2 regions of the Streptomyces sp. NPDC054956 genome follow, and region 2 is predicted to be linked to the other one. Evidence: riboswitches for the same ligand, from Rfam matches in the RefSeq annotation. Region 2 holds a riboswitch; the other holds the start of a gene.
What was found. Region 2 has a riboswitch for ZMP and ZTP ahead of ACWGDE_RS14415 (serine hydroxymethyltransferase). Riboswitches for the same ligand answer to the same signal wherever they lie in the genome.
Positions count from the first base shown of each region.

Region 1: another riboswitch for ZMP and ZTP. It lies ahead of ACWGDE_RS19565 (bifunctional 5,10-methylenetetrahydrofolate dehydrogenase/5,10-methenyltetrahydrofolate cyclohydrolase); the one in region 2 lies ahead of ACWGDE_RS14415 (serine hydroxymethyltransferase).

Region 1 is NZ_JBSGXB010000116.1:8,047-12,204, reverse strand. It holds gene ACWGDE_RS19570 (peptide MFS transporter) at 1-978, opposite strand, end outside; gene ACWGDE_RS19565 (bifunctional 5,10-methylenetetrahydrofolate dehydrogenase/5,10-methenyltetrahydrofolate cyclohydrolase) at 1,104-1,949, opposite strand; ZMP/ZTP riboswitch at 2,059-2,152, opposite strand; gene ACWGDE_RS19560 (methyltransferase domain-containing protein) at 2,244-3,005, shown strand; gene ACWGDE_RS19555 (RNA polymerase sigma factor) at 3,219-4,158, shown strand, end outside.
Region 2 is NZ_JBSGXB010000070.1:10,228-14,385, reverse strand. It holds gene trpS (tryptophan--tRNA ligase) at 1-947, opposite strand, end outside; gene ACWGDE_RS14415 (serine hydroxymethyltransferase) at 1,329-2,597, opposite strand; ZMP/ZTP riboswitch at 2,633-2,723, opposite strand; gene rocD (ornithine--oxo-acid transaminase) at 2,833-4,041, shown strand; gene ACWGDE_RS14405 (glutathionylspermidine synthase family protein) at 4,094-4,158, opposite strand, start outside.

The DNA of each region.
Region 1 (4,158 bases), on a different contig from region 2:
GGCGGGGATGTGCCGGCCCAGGAGGGACAGGTCGGTCTTCTGGGCGGCGAACAGGTTCAGCTCGTTGCCCATCTGGTCGTAGACCAGCCAGAACAGCGTCGCGGCCAGGAAGAGCCAGACGTAGGCGCGCAGCCGGGTCTTCTCGACCCGGTCGATCTTCGGGCTGCGGTACATCGAGTACAGCACCCCGGCCGGGACCACGACGGCGACGACGGTCAGCACGAAGGTGATGTTGTCGATGCTCAGGGCGTGCGCGGCGGCCAGCAGGCCGATCAGGACGGCCGTGAAGACGAGACCGTACGAGGAGGACCTGCGCACCTTGGCCCGCTCGGCGGGGGTCAGCCGGACCACCGGCTCCGTGCGCAGCTGCCGCGAGAGCTTGCGGCCGCCGAGGACGTACTGGACCAGGCCGAGGGCCATGCCGACGGCGGCGGCGCCGAACCCGAGGTGCCAGTTGACCTCCTCACCGAGGTAGCCGACGACGAGCGGGGCGATGACGGCGCCCAGGTTGATGCCCATGTAGAAGATCGAGTAGCCGGCGTCGCGGCGCTGGTCGTCCTCGGGGGCGTAGAGCCGGCCGACGAGGGCGGAGATGTTGGGCTTGAGCAGCCCGGTGCCGATGACGATGAGGACCAGGCCGGGCCAGACGAAGACCGGGTTCGGGACGGCCATGAGGACGTGGCCGGCCATGATGACCACGCCGCCCCACAGGACGGCGCGGCGGGCACCGAGGAAGCGGTCGGCGATCCAGCCGCCGGGCAGCGCCAGCAGCGAGATCATCGCCATGTAGACGCCTTCGACGGCCTCGGCGGTGCCTTCGTGGAGGCCCATGCCGCCGTGGGCGCGGGAGGCGGCCAGGAAGTGCACGAGGATGGCGACCATGCCGTAGAGGCTGAAGCGCTCCCAGAGCTCCGCGAGGACGAGGGTGGCGAGCCCGCGCGGGTGGCGCTTCTTCTGCATGTCCATCGATGCGTTCACATATTCATTGCAGCGACGGGGGCCCCGGCCGGGATCGGTCTTTCGGCCCGTTACCGCCGGATACGCGACGTCCCGGGCCCGAGGGCCCGGGACGTTGGTCGTACCGGAGGGCAGCGCGGCGGGGGTCAGAGGTCCGCGAGCGCCAGTCCGGCCTGGGCGGCGGCCGCCTGGACGGTCTGCTCCAGCAGCACGGCGATGGTCATCGGGCCGACGCCGCCGGGCACGGGGGTGATCAGCGAGGCGCGGGCGGCGGCCGACTCGAAGTGGACGTCGCCGACGTTGCCCTCGTTGTAGCCGGCGTCCAGGACCACGGCGCCCGGCTTGATGTCCTCGCCCCGGATGAACTCGGCCTTGCCGACGGCGGCGACGAGCACGTCCGCCTGGCGCACGATCGACGGGAGGTCCACGGTGCGGGAGTGGCAGTAGGTGACGGTGGCGTTCTGCTCCAGGAGGAGCATGCCGGCGGGCTTGCCCAGGATCGCGCTGCGGCCGACGACCACGGCGTGCTTGCCGGTCAGGTCCACGTCGTAGGCCTCCAGCAGGCGCATGATGCCGCCGGGGGTGCAGGAGACGAAGCCCGGCAGTCCGAAGCCCATGGCGGCGAAGGAGTGCATGGTGACCCCGTCGACGTCCTTGCCGGGGGCGATGGCCTCGAAGGCGGCGCGCTCGTCGATGTGGTGCGGGACGGGGTGCTGGAGCAGGATGCCGCTGATCTCCGGGTCCTCGGAGAGCGCGGTGAGGGTGGCCACCAGTTCCTCGGTGGTCGTCTCGGCGGACAGTTCCACGTGGCGGGAGGTGATCCCGGCCTTGGCGCAACGGTTCTGCTTCATGCGGACGTACGTGACGGACGCGGGGTCCTCGCCGACCAGCACGGTCGCCAGGCACGGCGCGGTGCCGGTGCGCTCGGTGATCTTCGCGGCGTACTCGGCGGTCCGCTCCGAGATGCGGCGGGCGAGGGCCGTGCCGTCCATCAGCCGGGCGGTGCGCCCCGTCGGGCCGGTCTGCTCCGAGGGTTCGGTCTGGGCGCCGGGAACGGTCTGGGCAGTCGTCATGGGGTCTCCTGAGCGTCGCTGCGGGATCGCGGTTCGCCCAGGCGCGCGGCAGTCGACGTACGGAGGTACGCCGGGCCGCTCCCCGGTGGTGATCCACCCGAACGCCAGTCACGGCCCGCCGCCCAGTGTAGGCGAACCCCCGGGTGGCCCGGTGTGGGCCCCGGCCCGATCAATCCGGTGGTTGTGCGGCGCCCGAGCTGGGACGATCGAGACATGACGCCCTCTTTCGACCATCTCGTCGCGGAAGCGGAATCCGTGTCCGTGGACGGCTGGGACTTCTCCTGGCTCGACGGCCGCGCCAGCGAGCAGCGCCCTTCCTGGGGCTACCAGCGCCTCCTCGGGGAGCGCCTGGCCCGGGTCCGCTCCGCCCTGGACATCCAGACCGGCGGCGGGGAGGTACTGGCCGGAGCCGGACCGCTGCCCCCGCTGACGGCCGCCACCGAGTCCTGGCCGCCGAACATCGACAAGGCGACCCGGCTGCTGCACCCGCTCGGCGCGGTGGTGGTCGCGGATTCCGACGAGCCCCCGCTGCCGTTCGGCGACGAGGCCTTCGAGTTCGTCTCCAGCCGGCATCCGGTGACGATCTGGTGGGACGAGATCACACGGGTGCTGCGGCCCGGCGGAACGTACTTCTCCCAGCAGGTCGGTCCGGCGAGCGTCTTCGAGCTCGTCGAGTACTTCCTGGGCCCTCAGCCGGAGGAGGTCCGGCGCGGCCGGCACCCCGACGACGCCGTCGCCGACGCCACGAAGGCCGGGCTGGAAGTCGTCGATCTGCGCTCGGAACGGCTGCGGACGGAGTTCCACGACATCGGAGCCGTGATCTACTTTCTCCGGAAGGTGATCTGGATGGTGCCCGGTTTCACGGTCGGGCACTACCGGGACCGCTTGCGCGAGCTGCACGAACAGATCGAACGCGACGGCCCGTTCGTCGCGCACACCGCCCGATTCCTCATCGAGGCCCGCAAAACGGGCTGACGAAACGGGCGGACGCGGCCACCACCGATCGGTTGCCCGGTCACAGCGTGGCGCAGGTCACTCAATTCAGCGCGTAACGAATCTACTCGGGCGTGCGATGAACCGACAGGTGTCCTCGTGCGGCTCGGAATACAAACCCCCCTCGGGTCTGTTTCCCGAGTTCGCGCGATGATGTCCCGCCACCCCTTATCTGTTCGCAACGAGAGGCTCCTTGTGTCGCTCAGCCCGTCCCGTACGTTCCCCACGGAGATCGCCGAATCCGAGGCCCTGGTCGCTCTTGTCGAGCGCGGCCGCGAGCAGGGTCACATCAACGGTGATGACGTGCGCCAGGCCTTCGAGGCCGGCCGCATCCCGGTGGACCAGTGGAAGCGGGTCCTGCGCAGCCTGAACCAGGTCCTGGACGAGGAGGGCGTCGCGCTGCACGTCAGCGCCGCGCCCGCCACGAAGGCTGCCGCCAAGAAGCCGCGCAAGGCGGCCGCCGCCCCGGCTCGCACCGTCGCCAAGAAGGCCGCCACCCCGCCGCGCCTCATCGGCGCGCGCAAGACGGCGGCCCCCGCCACCGCCGCGGCGATATCCGACCCGTCGGCCTCCGGCACCGAGGAGGAGGTGGCGGCCGAGGCCGCCGCCGCGCCGAAGAAGCGGACGGTCAAGAAGACCGCCGTGAAGAAGACGGCAGTGAAGAAGACCGCTGCCACGAAGAAGACCGCCAAGGACGGCGACGAGGCCGAGCCGCCGGTCGCCGAGGGCGAGGACTGGGCAGCCGAGGACCTCGACGCCGACGACGAGAAGGACGCGCCCAAGACGGGCGGCAGCGCCGGCTTCGTGCTGTCCGACGACGACGAGGACGACGCCCCGGCGCAGACCGTCATGGTCGCCGGCGCCACCGCCGACCCCGTCAAGGACTACCTCAAGCTCATCGGCAAGGTGCCGCTGCTCAACGCCGAGCAGGAGGTGGAGCTCGCCAAGCGCATCGAGGCCGGTCTCTTCTCCGAGTACAAGCTCGAAGAGGAGGAGGACCACAAGCCCGCGTTCAAGCGCGAGCTGGAGATCCTCGTCGAGGACGGCCGCCGCGCCAAGAACCACCTGCTGGAGGCCAACCTCCGCCTCGTGGTCTCCCTGGCCAAGCGCTACACCGGCCGCGGCATGCTCTTCC
Region 2 (4,158 bases):
CGGGCCTTCTCCGCGCCCTTGGCCAGCAGGGAATCCAGGGTCTCCGGGTCGTCCAGGTACTCCTGGGTGCGCTGCTTGAACGGTGTGACGAAATCGACCATCACGCCGGCCAGGTCGGTCTTGAGCGCGCCGTAGCCCTTGCCCTCGTACGCGGCCTCGAGCGCGGGGATCGACTCGCCCGTGAGGGTGGAGTAGATCGTCAGCAGGTTGCTGACGCCGGGCTTGTTCTCGGCGTCGAAGCGGACCACGGCCTCGGTGTCCGTGACGGCGCTCTTGATCTTCTTCTCGGTGGCCTTGGGCTCGTCGAGGAGGTTGATCAGGCCCTTGGGGGAAGACGCCGACTTCGACATCTTGATCGCCGGGTCCTGGAGGTCGTAGATCTTCGCGACCTCCTTGACGATGTGCGCGGCGGGGAGGGTGAAGGTCTGCCCGAAGCGCTGGTTGAAGCGCTCGGCCAGGTCGCGGGTCAGCTCGATGTGCTGACGCTGGTCCTCGCCGACGGGGACGGAGTTCGCCTGGTAGAGCAGGATGTCGGCGACCTGGAGGATCGGGTACGTGAACAGGCCGACGGTGGCGTTGTTGGCGCCGCCCTTGGCGGACTTGTCCTTGAACTGGGTCATCCGGCTGGCCTCGCCGAAACCGGTGATGCAGTTCATGACCCAGCCGAGCTGCGCGTGCTCGGGCACGTGGCTCTGGATGAAGAGCGTGCAGCGCTCGGGGTCCAGGCCGGCGGCGAGCAGCTGCGCGGCGGAGAGGCGGGTGTTCGCGCGGAGATCCTTCGGATCCTGCGGCATGGTGATCGCGTGCAGGTCGACGACCATGTAGAAGGCGTCGTGCGTCTCCTGCAGGGCGACGTACTGGCGGATGGCTCCGAGGTAGTTCCCGAGGTGGAACGAACCGGAGGTGGGCTGGATGCCGGAGAGCGCGCGAGGACGATCAGAAGCCATGGCTCCATTCTCTCAGGTGTGATGGCGGGCTCCGGCCCGCCGCTGGCCGGAACCCGGTGGCTCCCTCCGCCCCCGCCCCGGCCCCGCACGGGTACCCGCTGGTAGCGGCCCGTCTGGATCTTGCCTCGGCCGAGCGACCGCTTTCCGCCGGTGTACGGGGCAGGCCGCTGCCCGGGGCTTCGCGGGCGCCGCCCGCACCCGCGCCTCAAGCGCCGGCGGGGCTGCATTCCGGCCGGCGTCGCCCGCCCGGCGCTTGAGGCACGGGTCCGGCGGAGCGAATCCAGCCCGTCCGGCGTTTGAGGACCGGGTCCGGGCAGCGCCCGGGGAACGGTGGAAGGGTGGGTAGGGGACAGCCCCGCAGGGCCGCCCCTACCCGCGCCGTCAGGCGAGCGGCAGACCCGGGGCCGGGAAGGCCGCCATCAGGTCGGAGACCTCGGCGCGGATGGCGGCCAGCGTCTGCTCGTCCTCCCTCGCGGCAGCGGACACCGCCCGCGAGATCCAGTCGGCAACGACCGGCATGTGCGAGACGTCCAGCCCCCGAGACGTCAGCGACGGCGTACCGATCCGGATGCCCGACGGGTCGAACGGCTTGCGCGGGTCGAACGGCACCGTGTTGTAGTTCACGACGATCCCCGCCCGGTCCAGCGCCTTCGCCGCGATCTTGCCGGAGACGGCCTTGCCGGTGAGGTCGATCAGGATCAGGTGGTTGTCCGTACCGCCCGAGACCAGGTCGAAGCCCTCGGCCAGCAGCGCCGCCGCCAGCGCCTTGGCGTTCGCGACGACCGCGTGGGCGTAGGACACGAACGACGGCTGCGCCGCCTCGTGGAGCGCCACCGCGATGCCGGCCGTGGTCTGGTTGTGCGGGCCGCCCTGGAGCCCCGGGAAGACCGCCTTGTCGATGGCCTTCGCGTGCTCCTCGCGGCACATCAGCATCGCGCCGCGCGGGCCGCGCAGCGTCTTGTGCGTGGTCGTGGAGATCACGTCCACGTGCCCGGCCGGGGACGGGTGCGCCCCGCCCGCGATCAGGCCCGCGATGTGGGCGACGTCCGCGACGAGGACCGAGCCGGCCTCCTTCGCGATCGACGCGAACGCCTCGAAGTCGATCGTGCGGGGCAGCGCGGTGCCGCCGCAGAAGATCAGCTTGGGGCGCTCCGCCAGCGCGAGCTCGCGTACGGCGTCGTAGTCGATGAGACCGGTGTCGGCCTGGACCCCGTACTGCACGCCCCGGAACCAGGAGCCCGTCGCCGAGACGCCCCAGCCGTGCGTGAGGTGCCCGCCCATCGGCAGGGCCATGCCCATCACCGTGTCGCCGGGCTCGGCGAAGGCCAGGTACACCGCCAGGTTCGCCGGGGAGCCGGAGTACGGCTGGACGTTGGCGTGGTCCACGCCGAACAGGCCCTTGGCCCGCTCGATCGCCAGCGCCTCGACGCGGTCGATGTTCTGCTGGCCCTCGTAGTAGCGGCGGCCCGGGTAGCCCTCGCTGTACTTGTTCTGCAGCACCGTGCCGGAGGCCTCCAGCACGGCCGCGGACACGTAGTTCTCGCTGGGGATCAGGCGCAGGGTCTCCGCCTGCAGGGTTTCCTCGGCGGCGACGAAGGACGCCAGCTCGGGGTCGGTGGCAAGCAGGGCGGGGTGGCGGTTCGCGCTCATGGCGGCTCCTCCGGGGTCGATGTCAGATCTCGTCCCCGCGAGGCCCAGGCGAGCGGCCCTGTGTGCGGTCGTCCGCGCACGACTCCCCCGGAGTTCGTTCTCCGTGCGCCAGTCGCCGTGCGTACCGCACACCTTAGCGGGCGCGCCACGAGAAAGGTTTCTCCGTCCGGTATACGAGCGAGGATGGAAAGTGACGCCACCCTCGTCACAGGCCTGACGGACGATCGGAGACCCCGTGTCGACAACTGCTGATGCCATCCGCTCCGCCGACGCGCACAGTGCGCACAACTACCACCCCCTGCCCGTCGTCGTCGCCACCGCGGAGGGCGCGTGGATGACCGACGTGGAGGGACGCCGCTACCTCGACATGCTCGCCGGCTACTCCGCCCTCAACTTCGGGCACGGCAACCGCCGCCTGCTCGACGCCGCGCGCGCCCAGCTGGAACGGGTCACCCTCACCTCGCGCGCCTTCCACCACGACCGCTTCGCGGACTTCTGCACCGAGCTCGCCGCACTGTGCGGCAAGGAGATGGTGCTGCCCATGAACACGGGGGCGGAGGCCGTGGAGACGGCGGTGAAGACCGCCCGCAAGTGGGGTTACGAGGTCAAGGGCGTGCCGGACGGACACGCCAAGATCGTGGTGGCGGCCGACAACTTCCACGGCCGCACGACGACGATCGTGTCGTTCTCCACGGACCACGACGCCCGCGACCACTTCGGTCCGTACACGCCGGGCTTCGAGATCGTCCCGTACGGGGACCTGACGGCGCTCGCGAACGCCGTCACCTCCAACACCGTCGCCGTGCTCCTGGAGCCGATCCAGGGCGAGGCCGGCGTGCTCGTACCGCCCGCCGGATACCTGCGCGGCGTACGGGAACTGACGCGCGAGCGGAACGTCCTGTTCATGGCGGACGAGATCCAGTCGGGGCTGGGCCGGACGGGCCGGACCTTCGCGTGCGAGCACGAGGACGTCGTCCCCGACGTGTACATCCTCGGCAAGGCGCTGGGCGGCGGCGTCGTACCCGTGTCGGCGGTGGTCGCCGACCACGACGTGCTCGGCGTGTTCAAGCCGGGCGAGCACGGCTCCACCTTCGGCGGGAACCCCCTCGCCTGCGCGGTGGCCCTGGAGGTCATCGCGATGCTGCGCACCGGCGAGTACCAGCAGCGCGCCACCGAGCTCGGCGACCACCTGCACCGGGAGCTGAACCTGCTGGTGGGCGGCGGTTCGGTGACCGCCGTACGGGGCCGCGGGCTCTGGGCGGGCGTCGACATCGACCCGGCGCGCGGCACGGGCCGGGAGATCTCCGAGAAGCTGATGGAGCTCGGGGTGCTGGTGAAGGACACGCACGGGTCGACGATCCGGATCGCGCCGCCGCTGGTGATCAGCAAGGAGGACCTGGACTGGGGGCTGGACCAGCTCAGGTCGGTCCTCGCGGCCGAGTAGCCGGGTAGCCGGGTAGCCGGGTAGCCGATGACCGGAGGAGCCGGCCGGTCGGCTAGAGGATCACGTGGGGCAGGAAGCGGGCGTACTCGTCCGTGACCGGCCCCGCCGATTCGCGGA